DNA from 3 places in the Kitasatospora sp. NPDC028055 genome. Region 1 is predicted to be linked to each of the others. Evidence: riboswitches for the same ligand, from Rfam matches in the RefSeq annotation. Region 1 holds a riboswitch; each other region holds the start of a gene.

Region 1 (4,834 bases):
CTGGGCCTGCGAGGTGCGCGGCAGGGTCACTCCGGCCTGCCGCCAGCTGTAGTACATCAGACCGGAACAGTCGAAGGCACGCGGCCCGGTGGATCCGTAGACGTAGGGCGAGCCGACCATCCGCACCGCGGCGGCCAGCGCGGCGGCCCCGCGTTCGGAGGCGGCCGGGGCGTTGCCGAGGTCCAGCCGGTCGGTGCCGCGGGTGGCGCGCTGCTCGGCCTCCCGGGCGTCCTGGGCGACCATCCGGTTCCGCTCGGCGGCGCCCAGGCTGTTGAGCAGCTTCTGCGCCGTGGCGAGGCGCTGCTGGATCTGCTGCTTGCTGTCGGCGAGCGAGCGGCGGGCCTCGTCCAGCTCGGCGAGCTTGGCGGCGGTCTCGGTGCGGCGCTGGTCGAGCCGGCGCTGACGGGTGACCAGCTCGTGCAGGGTCTCCTGCTGGCGCTCGGCGGCCTGGCCGAGGGTGCGGGCGCGGGTGAGGTAGGCCTCCGGGTCGCTGGAGAGCATCAGCTGGGCGGTCTGGGTCATCCCGCCGCCCCGGTACTCGGCCCCGGCGACCGTGGCGAGGTCCCCGCGCAGCTCGTTGAGCTGCTCCTGGGCGGTGGCGACCTCGCCCTGGAGGATCGTGGTCTCGCCCTGCAGCCGCTTCTGCGCCTCCTGCGCGGCGTTGTACTTCTCCGAGGCCTGTTCGGCCTCGTCGTACAGCTGCTCGACCTGGGCCTTGACGTCCTTGCGGTCGGGCGCGTCCGGCGCCCCGGGGGCGGCCTGGGCGCTGCCGGCGGTCGCCACGCCCAGGGCCGTGGTGGCGGCCGCGGTCAGTACCAGCGCACGGGCGAGCAGTTGGGAACGACGGTGCACGGGCATGGCGGCAACGGCTCCAGTCCTGCGGCGCGGCCCCGCGGCCGCGCCCCGGTGGGCGGCCGTCGAGCGGGAGTCCGGTGGCAGACGTTAGCGAGTCCGGGCAAGTGAGTCCAAACCCCTACCGACCCGAATATTTGACCCCTAATCGGACACCAGGTCGATCCGCCGGAAAAGCCGCAGGCCCGGCCCTCCGTGACGGAGGACCGGGCCCGTGAACGCGTGGGTGGGGATCAGACCCGCACGATGGAGGACAGCGGCATGTTGGAGACGGCCTCGTAGCGCACCGACGCGCCCGGCTTGGGAGCGTGCAGCACCTGGCCGTTGCCCGCGTAGATGCCGACGTGGTGGGCGTCGCCGTAGAAGATCAGCATGTCGCCGGGCTGGGCCTGGGAGATGTCCGAGCCGATCCGGGTGCCGGCGCCGGCCTGCTCCTGCGAGGTGCGCGGCAGCGACACCCCGGCCTGGTTGAACGCCCAGACCATCAGGCCGGAGCAGTCGAAGGAGCCGGGGCCGGTGGCGCCCCAGACGTACGGGCTGCCGACCTTGGTGGCGGCGGCGGCCAGCGCGGCGGCACCGTGCGAGCTGCCCGGGGCGACCTTGACCGGCGCGGCGGTGGAGCCCGAGCCGAGGTCGCTGCGGCTGTTGTCGCGCGAGGCGCGGTCCGGCGTGGCCGGCTTGGCGGCGGCGGCGGCCTTCGCGGCGGCGTCGGCGGCGGCCTTCTCCTCGGCCGCCTTGATCGCCTGGCGCTCTTGCTCGGTCAGCGTGTTGAGCAGGTCCTGGGCGGCCTTGAGCTTGTTCTGGACCTCGTCCTTGGAGGCCTTCAGCTGCTGGGTCGTGGCCTCCAGCTCGCCGAGCTTGCCCTGGGCCTCGGTGCGGTCCTGGTCCAGCTTGCGCTGCTGGTCCTGCAGCTGCTTGAGCTGGTTCTTCTGGGTGCTGCCCGCCTGGTTCAGCGCGCCGGCCTGGTTGAGGAAGTTGTCCGGGCTGGAGGAGAACATCAGCTGGACCGTCGGGGATATGCCCCCGTTGCGGTACTGCTCGCCGGCGATCTCGGCCAGGCCGCCCTGGAGGTCGGTCACCTGGGCCTGCTGCCGGGCCACCTGGTCCTGGAGGCCGGAGACCTGCTTCTCCAGCTCCTGCTGCTTCTCCTGGGCGGCGTTGTACTTCTCGGTCGCCTGCTCGGCCTGCTCGTTGAGCTGGTCGACCTGCTCCTTGACCTGGTCCTTGGTCGGCTGCGGGTCGGCGTGCGCGCCGGACTGCGCGGAGAGGGCGACGGCCGCGGCGGCGAAACCGGTCAGGATCGAGACGCGGGTACGGCTGGCGGGCTTGGGACGACGATGGGACGCCACGAAGGCGGACTCCTTCTTCCTACTCCCGCCTACCGGGTGAGCTGACGGGTTCGGGCCGGAAGCATGCCCTACGACGCCTCACCGGCCTCACCTACGGCCGACCTGGCGCCGATTCACCCCGGAGGAACGTGTGGTTCCCCGGCTCCGCTCCGCAGCGCCCCCGACTACTGGGCTCCCCTGTCGGGCAGTCGTTGCGACCTGCCCCGCTGTTTCGCGAACTCGGCGGTAACCACCGCCGCCACCCGGGCTGGGTGATCGACTGTGCGGTGGTTCGGGGCACGACCCTAGTAACTGAACCGTGATCGGTTCAAATCCTTGTCAGAAAAAAGACGGAAGATTACCCATGTTCTTTTGTGAAAATGACTGATGGTGATCAGCGCCGCACGCAAAGCTGATCGACTCTCACCGTCCGGCCCATCGGGGACGCACACCCGAAGCGCCACCCCCGATCGGAGGTGGCGCGGATCACAGGGCCGGAACCGGCCCTCGGGGTGGTGCCGGGGCGTCAGATCCGGCGGATCGTGTTGATCGACATCGCGTCGGCCTTCATCACCTTCACCACGTCACCGGTGTGCGGCGCGTGGACCACCATGCCGTTGCCGATGTACATCCCGACGTGGTGCATGTCGCCGCCGTAGATCACCAGGTCGCCCGGCTGGGCGGTGGCCAGCGTCACGGCGGTCCCGATGTGGCCCTGCTCCTGCGAGGTGCGCGGCAGCGAGACGCCGGCCTGACCGTACGCCCAGACCATCAGGCCCGAGCAGTCGAAGGTGGAGGGCCCGGTGGCGCCCCAGACGTACGGCGAACCCTGCTTGCTCATCGCCTTGGCCACCGCCACGGCGGCGTAGCCGCTGGCCGGCGGCAGGTTGCTGAGGTCGACCCGGTCGGCGCCGCGGGAGGCGCGGTCGTCCTGCTGCTGCTGGGCCCGGAGCGCGGCCCGGTCGGCGGCGCTGAGCGAGTTCAGCAGGTCCTGGGCGGCCTTCAACTTGGTGTTGACGTCCGCCTTGGCCTGGTTGAGGTCCTTGGTGGTGGAGTCCAGGGAGGCGAGCACGGCGGCCGCCTCGGCCTTCTCCTGGTCCAGCCGGCGCTGCTGGTCGAGCAGGCCCTTGAGCGCCTCGGTCTGGGTGGTGCTGGCCTGCTGGACGCTCGACGCCTTGTCCAGGTAGCCGGACGGGTCGGAGGAGAGCATCAGCTGCACGGACGGGTCGATGCCGCCGGTGCGGTACTGCTCGCCCGCGACCTGGGCCAGGCCCACCTGGAGCTGGCTCATCTGGTCCTGGCTGCGGGCCACCTGGTCCTGGAGCTGGTCGGCCTGCTTGCGGAGCTGGTCGGCACGCTCCTTGGCGCCGTTGTACTTCTCGGCCGCCTGCTCCTGCTCCTGCTGGAGCTGGTCGATCTGCGCCTTGACGTCGCTCTTGTTCGGCTGCGGCGCCGCGTGCGCGGCGACCTGCGCGGAGAGGGCGACCGCGGTCGCAGCAGCAGCGGTGAGCACGGAGACCCGTGCGCGGCTGGGCTGCTTCGGACGGCGGTGGGAGGCCAAGAGACCGGCTCCTTCTTCCATCGGACTCACCTGATCAGGTGAGATTCCGGAAAATAGGTTTGACGCCAGACCCTAGTGAAGATCTACCCGTTTTGCCACTCCCCCGAAGGCGTGAACTCCGGTTCCCCCACTGACTTCACCGGATCCGCACACCCGCACGGAAACCCCACTGACCTGCCGTCACCGCCTCCGGCCCCAGCTCAGGGCCGGGCCAGCCGGTTCAGCAGCAGCACCGAGGCCACCGGGCGCGCACCCGCCTTCCGCACGCCCTCCGCGACCTCCCGGTCGGTGGAGACCACCACCACCGGGCGGCCCTGCGGCTCGGCCCGGACCAGACGGCGGATCAGCTCGTCCGCGGTCTCGCCGGTCCGGCTGAACCGTACCCGGACCCCGCGCGGCGGCGCCATGATGACCGGTACGTCCAGGTCCTGCCCGTCGAACACACAGGTGACCTCCGCCTGGGTGCGCTGGGCCAGCATCGCCAGCCCGCCCAGCAGCCGGATCCGCTGCTGCTCCAGCGGCAGCGCCGGATACCCGGTCTTGGTCACGTTGTAGCCGTCCACCACCAGGTGCACCTGCGGGATCGCCAGCAGCTGGTCCAGCAGCGCCGGGTCGTCCTCGGCCAGGCCGCGCCGGGCCACGTCGTGCGGCGAGGCCGCCCCCGGCACCACCGCCTCCACCAGGTCCGCCGGGCGGATCTGGGAGACCGGCAGGGCCAGCTCCCGCTGCAGGCCCTGCGCCGACTGCAGCACGGTGTCCAGCAGCAGCCGCAGCCGCATGTCCTCGACGCTGCGGCCCTCCCGGGCCGAGCGGCGGCCCTGCTCGACCGCGGTCTCCAGTTCGGACACCCGGTGCCGCAGCCGCCGCGCCTCGGACTCGGCCGCGCTGCGCTCCCCGGCGGCCTGCGCCCTCGCCGCCTCCAGCTCCCCGGTCACCCGCCGGGTCTCGGCCTGCGCCCGCCGGGTGTCGCTCTCCAGCGACCGCACCTTCTTGCGCAGCGACTCGGCCTCGCGCCGGACGCCCTCGAACTCCGCCCGCTGGCGCTCCAGGTCCGCGCGCGCCGCGGCCCGCACCTCGGCCAGCTCGGCCTGGA
Region 2 (4,834 bases), on a different contig from region 1:
CGGCTCCTCGGTGCGGTGGGCCCGGGCCGGGCGGGCCCCGTCGTCGCCGTAACCGCCCGGGGCGTCCCATCCCTGACCCAGCGTGCTGCCGCTGCTGCTCATTTCCCGGTCCCCGGCCCCTCGTCGTCCTGGTCTTCCGTACGTGCTGACGTGGTCCAGTCTGGCCGGGGCGCGGCCCGGCAAACATCCGGCCGACCGGCGGATCGGCGGTGGGGTTAACCCCCCTGCGGTGGGCCGGCCGGGCCGGACCACTCGTCGGCGAGCAGTGCGTACCGGTACGAGTCGCGCCAGGCGCCGCCCTTGTACAGGTCGTGCCGGACGCGCCCCTCCAGCCGGAAGCCGAGCCGGGTGAGCACCTTGGCCGAGGCCTCGTTCTCCACGTCGACCCGGGCGGCCAGCCGGTGCAGGCCGAGCACCCCGAAGGAGAGCTCGCAGAGCAGTCCGGCGATCTCGCCCGCGTAGCCGCGGCCCCACACCGGGCGGCTCAGCACGTAACCGAGGTGGGCGGAGCGGTACTTGCCGAGGGTGAGGCTGGCGTGCGCGATCGGCAGCGCGTCCTCCGGGTCCTCGGCGTCCTCGCGCCGGACGACGGCGAGCCGGTAGACGCCCCGCTCCTCGGCCATCGCCTCCTCCAGGTAGAGCTCGAGCTGGTCCGCGCAGGTCTCGCGGTCGCGCGGCTCGAAGGGGAGGTAGCGGGTCACCTCCGGGTCGCCGTACAGCGCGTGCAGCGCGTCCACCTCCTCCGGGGTGTGGCGGTACTCGCGGAGGGCGAGCCTGGGGCCGGCGAGGCGTACGGGGACCATGGCTGCCGACCCTACCGGCGTCCGGCGGCTACCGTTCGGAACATGAACGACGAAGACCTGCGGCTCGCCCCGCGCACCAGGGCCGCCGACCTGCTCGCCTGGGCGGCCGGCCAGGACCGCGCGCCGGTGGCCGAAGCGCCGCTGCGCGCGGTGCTGGCGCTGCTGGAGCTCGGCGGGGGCAGGATGCACGACGGCTGGCCCGAACTCACCTCCGACGAGGTGGAGCACCTGCTGTACGAACGGCTCCACCTCTACGTCCAACCCGCGCCGGAGGAGGACCCGCTCGCGTACGGCGAGGCCGTACGGCTGCTGGTCGACCACCAGCGGGCGGCGAAGCGGCTCAACGCCAAGCGCCAGGAGCGGCTGCACGCCGAGGCCGAGTGGCAGGGCGAGGTCGCGGCGGGGCTGCTGCGCCGCGCCGACCTGGTGACCTGGCCCCGGCTGTACGCGGTGCTGCTGCACGCCCACGGGGTGGACGTGACGGACCCGGCGGCCGTCCGGGACTGGCTGGCCGGCTTCGCGGCGCTCGACGAGGAGCAGCGGCTGGCCGGGTACGAGGCGCTGACGCCGACCGGCTGGCTGGACGACCCGGACGAGCAGGGCTGGGGGCCGGGCCGGGTGCTGTCCGTCGGCATGGCCACCGACGGCGCGCGGCTGCTGCTGGAGCAGGGCCTGATGCGGCGCAGCTACCGCAACCTGGCCGAGCTGAACGCGCTGGGGCGCCCGATGCCGGACGAACTGGCCGGTGGCTTCGAGGAGTTCGAGGCGGCGGCGACCGAGGCGGCGCTCGACCTGCTCGGCGAGTGGACGGTGCCCGGGCTGCCGCGGCTGCTGGTGGAGGAGTTCCCGGAGCTCGCGCCGGAGCCGGGGGCGGCCGAGATCGACGCCTACCTGGCGCAGCTGCCCGCGGACGAGGAGGAGCAGCCGGAGGAGCCGGAGCTGGAGCAGGAGTGAGCTGACGTGGCAGGGCCCCGGGCGCGCCGCCCGGGGCCCTGCCGCGTCATCGGTCCTACGGGGTGAGGCCGCGCTGCTGGAGCCAGGTCTCCGGGTCGACCGGGGCGCCGCCGCCGGGGCGGACCTCCAGGTGCAGGTGCGGGCCGGTGACGTTGCCGGTCGCGCCGACCTTGCCGATCTGCTGGCCGGCGGTGACCTTGCCGGAGCCCTTGATGATCGAGGAGAGGTGGCAGTACCAGATCTCGGTGCCGTCGGGCAGGGTCTCGACGATCCGGTAGCCGTACGAGCCGGACCAGCCGGCCGAGGTGACGGTGCCCTGACCGACGGCGTAGACCGCGGTGCCGGTGTCGGCGGCGAAGTCCAGGCCGGTGTGCAGGTGGGCCCAGTAGCGGGCGCTCTGGCCGTAGTGGGCGGAGAGGTTGTAGTCCTTCACCGGCAGGGTGAGGGCGGCGGCCTTGGCCCGCTCGGCCTCCTCGGCGGCGCGCTTGGCCTCCGCCTCCTTGGCGGCGGCCTTGGCCTCGGCCTCCTGGGCGGCCTGGACCCGGGCGCCCTCCTCGGCGGCGGTGCGCTGGCTGTCGGCCTGCTGCTGGATCCGGGCGGCGAGCGCGAGGCCGGGGTCGGCGGCCAGGGCGACGGGCGTCTCGTCCGGGGCCTCGACGGCGGGTGCGGCGGCCGGGGTCGCGGAGGCGAAGCCGGTGGCACCCAGGGTGGCGGCGACGGCGGTGACGCCGAGCAGCGGGGAGGCCCCGCGGGTCTGACGCGGCATCCGGTGGCGGTTGGCCTCGGCCTCCGGGGCGAACGGCTCGGCCGGTCCGGCGGACCCGCCGTCGCGGGGCTCGGCGCCGTGCGGGCCGGGGTGGTCGAGGAGCTGGGTACCGGCTGCGGGGCCGGCCGGGTGTGCCGGAGTGTGCGTCGACGCCACGGAGGCGCGCTCCTTTCCTTCCTTCGCGCCTACCGGGTTAGCTGACGGGTTCGGAGCAGGAAGGTCTCCTACGGCCGGGCCGGAGCCCCGCCGATTCACCCCAAGGAACGTGGTTCCCCGGCTCCCTGACCTGCCCGGAGGCCGGTCGGCGGGATTAGGCGACGGCGCACGGTGCCGTCTGGGTACGGCGTTGACGACCGCGCTGCGTTATCAAACGTTAATCCTAGGACGCTCTGATTCCAAGCCATCCGCCCGGGGCCACTGTGGAACAGGTGATCGGACGTCAACGAACGACCCCTCAGCCACCGGGTCCATCTGAGTACTCCTACTCATGTGCGACCCGGCCGCCCCATCGCATCCTGGCGCCATGAGCGCACCGATGCAGTCACGGACAACGGCCGCGTACTTCGTCCAGGCCGTCCTCTCCTTCGCCCTCTCCGGCACCGCCCTCGCCGCCGGGATCGCCTACCTGCCGGTGGGCGGCTGGACCCGGGCCTTCCTCGCGATCGGCCTCCTCTACGCCGTCACCTCCTCGTTCACGCTGGCCAAGGTGATCCGGGACCGGCAGGAGTCCTTGGACACCGTCGCCCGGGTCGACCAGGCCCGGCTGGAGAAGCTGCTCAGCGAGCACGACCCCTTCCGGGTCGAGGGGGCGTGAACGGGAAGCGTCCTCGGCATCGGCCGAATGCTTGACGGCTAAGGCTATTAGCCTTAGCTTTATGGCTACAGGCAGAAACGAGCGAGCCGGCGGAGGCCCACCATGAACGGCACCAGCACCCCGAGCACCCAGTTCCTCGACGTCCCCGGCGGCCGCCTCGCGTACGACGACACCCGGCAGGGCGACGGCACCCCCGTCGTCCTCCTCCCCGGGATGCTCGACTCCCGCCACGCCTACCGGCACCTGCACCCGCTGCTCACCGCCGCCGGCCACCGGGTCGTCACCATGGACCTGCGCGGCTTCGGCGACTCCTCGATCGTCTGGGACGACTACGGGCCCGCCGCCATCGCCACCGACGTCCTCGCCCTGCTCGACCACCTCGGCATCGAACGGGCCGTCCTGGTCGGGCAGTCCTACACCGGGGCGACGGTCGTCAAGGTCGCCGGCGACGCACCCCAGCGGGTCGCCGGGATCGCCCTGATCGACGCCTTCGTCGAACACCGGGCCAACGCCCTCATGCGGGGCGTCATGGTCGTCATGGGCGCCGCCATGGTCCGGTGGCCCGGCGTCTGGGGCTTCTACCTGCGCAAGATGGCCTACCCCGGCCCCCGCCCCGCCGACCTCGACGGCTACGTCGACGGGCTCGTCGCCGCCCTGCGCACCCCCGGCCGGCGGACCGCCACCCGCGGCCACGTCACCGGCGACTCCGCACCCGTCGGCTGGTGCGCGGCCGTCCGCTGCCCGGCCCTCGTCCTCATGGGCAGCAAGGACCCCGACTTCCCGAAGCCCGAGGCCGTCGCCGACCTCCAGGCCGAGAAGCTCGGCGCCCGCAAGGTGATGATCGAAGGGTCCGGGCACTACCCGATGGCCGACAACCCGCAGGCCGTCGCCGACGCCCTGCTGCCCTTCCTCGCCGAACTCGCCTGAACCCCGCCCGTACGGAGAGAACGAAGCCATGCCCCGCGTAGGACTGACCCCCGACCAGGTCGTCGACCACGCCCTCGCCCTCATCGACGACCAGGGCGGTGAAGCCCTCACCCTCGCCTCCGTCGCCACCCGGGCCGGCGTCGCCACCCCCTCGCTGTACAAGCACGTCAGTGGCGGACTCGGCGAGTTGCGGCGCCTCATCGCGGTCCGGGTCACCGAGGAGCTCGCCGACCGGCTCGCGGACGCCGCCGTCGGCCGCAGCGGGGACGACGCCGTCACCGCCGTCCTCCGCGCCTACCAGGCCTACGCCACCGCACACCCCCACCGCTACGCCGCCCTCCCCCAGGCCCCCCAGCCCGACGACGACCTCACCCGCGCCGCCACCCGGCTCGTCGGCGTCATCGTCGCCGTCCTCCGCGGCTACGGCCTCGACGGCCCCGAAGCCATCCACGCCGCCCGCACCGTCCGCTCCCTCGCCCACGGCTTCGCCTCCCTCTCCATCGCCGGCGCCTTCCAACTCGCCGAGGACCCCACCACCACCCACGACCGCCTCATCACCACCCTCACCAC
Region 3 (4,834 bases), on a different contig from region 1:
ACGGGTCCGCAGCCTGCTCAGCGCGACCTCCTCGCTCACCGTCCGCGCCCTCGGCGAGCGCCACGACCTGGACACCCCGGTCTCCGTCCACGGCTCCCGACTGCGCCTGCGCGCCCCGCTGGACGCCCCGCTCGTCGCGGCCCTCGCCAGCGCCACCGCCACCGACGGCCTGGCCGTCGTGCTCGACGTCACCGACGTCTCCCCCGTGGCGGTCCGCGACCGCATCCGCGCCCGGCTCACCCTGGCCGGCCGGCTGCACCTGGCCCACCTCGCCGACGACGGCCTCAGCGTCCACCTGCGGGTCGACGTCGCCCACGCCGTCCTCGCCACCCCGTACGGCACCGGCGCGCTCACCGCCGCCGACCTCGCCCTCGCCGCCCCGGACCCGCTGGCCCGGCACGAGGCCGCCCTGCTCACCCACCTGGCCGACGACCACGCCGACGCCCTCGACCTGCTCACCCGGCTGCTCGACCCGGCGCTGCTCACCCACGGCCCGGACGTCCGCCCGCTCGCCCTGGACCGCCACGGCCTGGTGCTGCGTCTGGACCACTCGCACGGCCACCGCGACGTCCGCCTGGTCTTCCCCGAACCCGCCCGCGACACCGAGGACTTCGGCCATCGGATGCACGACCTGCTGACCGCCGCCGAACACGACCTCCCGGCCCGCCGGAACTGACCCCCGCCCACCCCGGCCCGCCGGAACTGACCCCCGCCCACCCCAACCCGCTCCCCGAGCCGGGAAACGGCAGCGGCCGGCCCGGCCGTACGAGAGGTATCCCCGTACGGCCGGCCGGCCTTGGGCGTGTCCCGCGCCCAGGTCCACTGGTGCGGCGATCACCCGGTCGAGCGGTCACCCGACATGACCATCCCGGGCGGTCGATTCGCCCCGCATCAGCGGTGGTTCACACGTTCCTGCGGAAGGACCAGCAGGGTCAGAGCGCGACGCCGTGCGCCCGCAGGTAGGCGACCGGGTCGATGTCCGAGCCGTACTCCGGACCGGTACGGATCTCGAAGTGCAGGTGCGGGCCGGTCACGTTGCCGGTCGCACCGGAGAGGCCGAGCTGCTGGCCGACGGTGACGGTCTGACCGATGCTCACGCCGATCGAGGACAGGTGCGCGTACTGGGCGTACTTGCCGTCGGCGAGCTTGATCTCGACCTCGTTGCCGTAGGCGCCGCCGTTGCCGGCCTTCACCACGACACCGTTGGCGACGGCGCGCAGCGGGGTGCCGGTGGCGGCGACGAAGTCCTGGCCGGTGTGGTGGCCGGAGGCCCACATCGAGCCGGCCACGCCGTAGGCCTCACCCAGCACCGGGTTGGCGAGCGGGGCGACGTAGCCCGAGGTGGCGGCGACCGGGGCGGCGGTGACGGCCTGGGCCGGGGCGGCGGTCTGAACCTGGGTCTGCAGCTGGGCGCCGGGCTTGGCGGCCTCGGTCCGGACCTGCACCTGGGTGTCCGCGGCGGCGGAGGTGTCCTGGCCGGCCGGAGCGGCGGGCTTCGCCGGAGCGGCGGGCTTGGCCGGGGCAGCGGGCTTCGCGGCGTCAGCGGCGTGACCGGCGAGGGTCAGCTGCTGACCGGGGAAGATCAGGTTCGGGTTGGCACCGACCACCGAGCGGTTCTGCTCGTACAGCGCCTGCCAGCCGCCCTCGACGTGCTTGACGTCGGCGATCTTCGACAGGGAGTCACCGCTGACGACGCGGTAGCTCTGCTGGGCGGCCGGGGCGGCAGCCGGAGCGGCGGCCTCGGAGGCGGCCGGAGCGGTGGTGGCCGCCGGGGAGGTGTGCGCCTGGGCGCTGATCGCGGTCACGAGCGGCAGGACGAACGAGGCGCCGGTGACGGCGGTGGCGATGCCGATGCGGGCGGCACGGGGCAGGGCGATACGACGAGCCTGTGCAGGCATGGAATTTTCCTCTCCGACGCCTGCGAGGTGAGCTGTCGGGTTCGGGCTGGAGTTGCCCGGCCGCATGCGCGGCTTCACCCCAAGCCGGCCCTGGTGGTCCGCGCCCGAAAAGGCGCGAACTCCGGTCCGGCGACTTACCTGTGGGTCCCCCGCTCCTGCCGTACAGAGTTCGGTGCGAGCCACCGGGCAGCGGCAGGACTCGGCGTTCCACCCGGTGGATCCGTCCGGACTGGCCGGGCGGTCGCTGAACTAAAACTCATCCGTTCGGGTGAAGCAATGTCGATCTCTTGAATCGGCAACAAACTGCACCGCCGCCGTCACCCTCCGGATGATCCCCTGCACGATCAGTGCACGATCCATTCACCCGGCGCCACTGATCCACCACCCTGCGCCGCGGGCACCACCCCCGTGCGACCGTCCGTTCACGCACCGCCACCGACCGACACACCACCCGGTGACCCTTGTCACGTGCGCCCCGGCGGGCGCAGGATTCGGCCCGTGGCCACCTCTCAAGCCGGCACTCTGCGCCTGGGCACCGCGCAGGGCCGCTGGGTACTCCTCGCGACCGTGCTCGGCTCCAGCATGGCGATGCTCGACGGCACCGTCGTCAACGTCGCCCTGCCGCGGATCGGCGCCGACCTCGGCGCCTCCCTCGCCTCCCTGCAATGGACCCTGAACGCCTATCTGCTCACCCTGGCCGGTCTGATCCTGCTCGGCGGCGCCCTCGGCGACCGCTACGGACGGCGCCGGGTCTTCCTGATCGGCGTGGTCTGGTTCGCCGTCGCCTCCGCGGCCTGCGCCGCGGCCCCGACCATCCACGTGCTGATCGCCGCCCGCGCCGTCCAGGGCATCGGCGGGGCGCTGCTCACCCCGGGCTCGCTCGCCATGCTCCAGGCGGTCTTCCACCCGGACGACCGCTCGGCGGCGGTCGGCCTCTGGTCCGGCCTGGGCGGGGTGTCGGCGGCCGTCGGCCCCTTCCTCGGCGGCTGGCTGGTGGACGGCCCCGGCTGGCGCTGGATCTTCCTGCTGAACCTGCCGCTGGCCGCCGCCGTGATCGCGGTGACCTCCCGTTACGTCCCGGAGAGCCGGGACGAGTCCGCCACCGGCCGCTTCGACGTACCCGGCGCCCTGCTCGCCGCCCTCGCGCTCGGCGCCGTCACCTACGCGCTCACCGCCGCCGGGGAGGGACTGTCCCCCGCCGTCTGGGTCACCGGTGCGCTCGGGCTGCTGCTGGCCGCCGCCTTCGTGGCCGTCGAGCGGCGCGCACCCGACCCGATGCTGCCGCTCGGACTGTTCTCCTCCCGGCTGTTCACCGCCGTGAACCTGGTCACCCTCTGCGTCTACGCGGCGTTCAGCGGGGTGTTCTTCCTCCTGGTGGTGCAGTTGCAGATCGTCTCGGGCTTCTCCCCGCTGGTCTCCGGCTTCGCCCTGGTGCCGATCACGCTGCTGATGCTGACCCTGTCCGCGCGCGCCGGGCGGCTCGGCAAGCGGATCGGCCCGCGCGTCCCGCTCACCGTCGGCCCGCTGCTGTGCGCCGCCGGGGTCCTGCTGATGCTGCGCACCGGCCCCGGCTCCTCCTACTGGGCGGACGTACTGCCCGCGGTCGCGGTGATGGGCTCCGGGATGACGCTGCTGGTCGCACCACTGACCGCCACCGTGCTGGCCGCCGTCGAGGTGCGGCACGCGGGCATCGCCAGCGGCGTCAACAACGCCGCCGCCCGCGCGGCCGGCCTGCTCGCGGTGGCCGCCCTGCCGGCCCTGGCCGGACTGAGCGGCGACGCCTACCGGGTGCCGTCCGCGGTGGACTCCGCCTTCCACACCGCGATGCTGATCTGCGCGGGCCTGCTGGCCGCCGGCGGGCTGATCGCCTTCGCCACCGTCCGGGGCAACGTGCTGGCGCCGGAGGAGGAGCGCCCGGTGGCCGAGCCGAACTGCGACTGGCCCTGCGCCACCACCACCCCGCCGCTCGACCCGGGCCGCCCCCGGACGCACGAGGGCCCCGCCACCGGAACGGCGGCAGGGCCCTCGTCGGAGAACTGACGCCAGGTCAGTTCAACGGAGTGTCAGAGGATGTCACCCGGAGCGTACTTGGCCGCCTCCGGGTAGGCCGCCGCGACGGCCTCCACCTGGCGGACGACCTCGGCGACCTGCGCCCCGGCCGCACCGGTGAAGGACAGCCGGTCGGCGAGCAGCGCGTCCAGCGCGGCCCGGTCCAGCGGGATCCGCTCGTCGGCGGCGAGGCGGTCCAGCAGCTCGTTCTCCCGGGCGCCGGCGCGCATCGCCAGCGCCGAGGCGACGGCGTGCTCCTTGATGACCTCGTGGCCGGTCTCCCGGCCGACGCCCGCGCGCACCGCGCCCATCAGCACCTTGGTGGTGGCCAGGAACGGCAGGTAGCGGTCCAGCTCGGCCTCGATCACGGCCGGGAAGGCGCCGAACTCGTCCAGGACGGTGAGGAAGGTCTCCAGCAGGCCGTCGAAGGCGAAGAAGGCGTCCGGCAGCGCGACCCGGCGCACCACGGAGCAGGAGACGTCGCCCTCGTTCCACTGGTCACCGGCCAGCTCGCCGGTCATCGACGCGTAGCCGCGCAGGATGACGGCCAGGCCGTTGACGCGCTCGCAGGAGCGGGTGTTCATCTTGTGCGGCATCGCGGAGGAGCCGACCTGGCCCTCCTTGAAGCCCTCCGTGACCAGCTCGTGGCCGGCCATCAGGCGGATGGTCTTGGCCAGGCTGGACGGCGCGGCGGCCAGCTGGACGAGGGCGGTGAGCACCTCGAAGTCCAGCGAGCGCGGGTAGACCTGGCCGACGCTGGTCAGCACATGGTCGAAGCCGAGGTGGCCGGCGACCCGGCGCTCCAGCTCGGCCAGCTTCTGGGTGTCGCCGCCGAGCAGGTCCAGCATGTCCTGGGCGGTGCCGACCGGGCCCTTGATCCCGCGCAG

What was found. A riboswitch is a leader RNA that binds a small molecule or an ion and turns the genes downstream of it on or off. The one in region 1 is predicted to bind cyclic di-AMP.
Region 2: another riboswitch for cyclic di-AMP. It lies ahead of AB0F71_RS24280 (M23 family metallopeptidase); the one in region 1 lies ahead of AB0F71_RS04225 (NlpC/P60 family protein).
Region 3: another riboswitch for cyclic di-AMP. It lies ahead of AB0F71_RS32910 (LysM peptidoglycan-binding domain-containing M23 family metallopeptidase); the one in region 1 lies ahead of AB0F71_RS04225 (NlpC/P60 family protein).

The regions. Positions count from the first base shown of each region.
Region 1 covers NZ_JBEZXE010000002.1:60,965-65,798, forward strand. Annotated here, with positions in the region: gene AB0F71_RS04220 (NlpC/P60 family protein) at 1-858, opposite strand, end outside; gene AB0F71_RS04225 (NlpC/P60 family protein) at 1,086-2,201, opposite strand; cyclic di-AMP (ydaO/yuaA leader) riboswitch at 2,212-2,368, opposite strand; gene AB0F71_RS04230 (NlpC/P60 family protein) at 2,707-3,741, opposite strand; gene AB0F71_RS04235 (NYN domain-containing protein) at 3,942-4,834, opposite strand, start outside.
Region 2 covers NZ_JBEZXE010000026.1:83,914-88,747, reverse strand. Annotated here, with positions in the region: gene AB0F71_RS24295 (sensor domain-containing protein) at 1-102, opposite strand, end outside; gene AB0F71_RS24290 (GNAT family protein) at 216-803, opposite strand; gene AB0F71_RS24285 (hypothetical protein) at 846-1,757, shown strand; gene AB0F71_RS24280 (M23 family metallopeptidase) at 1,813-2,679, opposite strand; cyclic di-AMP (ydaO/yuaA leader) riboswitch at 2,692-2,850, opposite strand; gene AB0F71_RS24275 (YiaA/YiaB family inner membrane protein) at 3,047-3,337, shown strand; gene AB0F71_RS24270 (alpha/beta hydrolase) at 3,440-4,264, shown strand; gene AB0F71_RS24265 (WHG domain-containing protein) at 4,293-4,834, shown strand, end outside.
Region 3 covers NZ_JBEZXE010000048.1:34,870-39,703, reverse strand. Annotated here, with positions in the region: gene AB0F71_RS32915 (DUF2470 domain-containing protein) at 1-676, shown strand, start outside; gene AB0F71_RS32910 (LysM peptidoglycan-binding domain-containing M23 family metallopeptidase) at 933-1,898, opposite strand; cyclic di-AMP (ydaO/yuaA leader) riboswitch at 1,901-2,083, opposite strand; gene AB0F71_RS32905 (MFS transporter) at 2,397-3,938, shown strand; gene purB (adenylosuccinate lyase) at 3,962-4,834, opposite strand, start outside.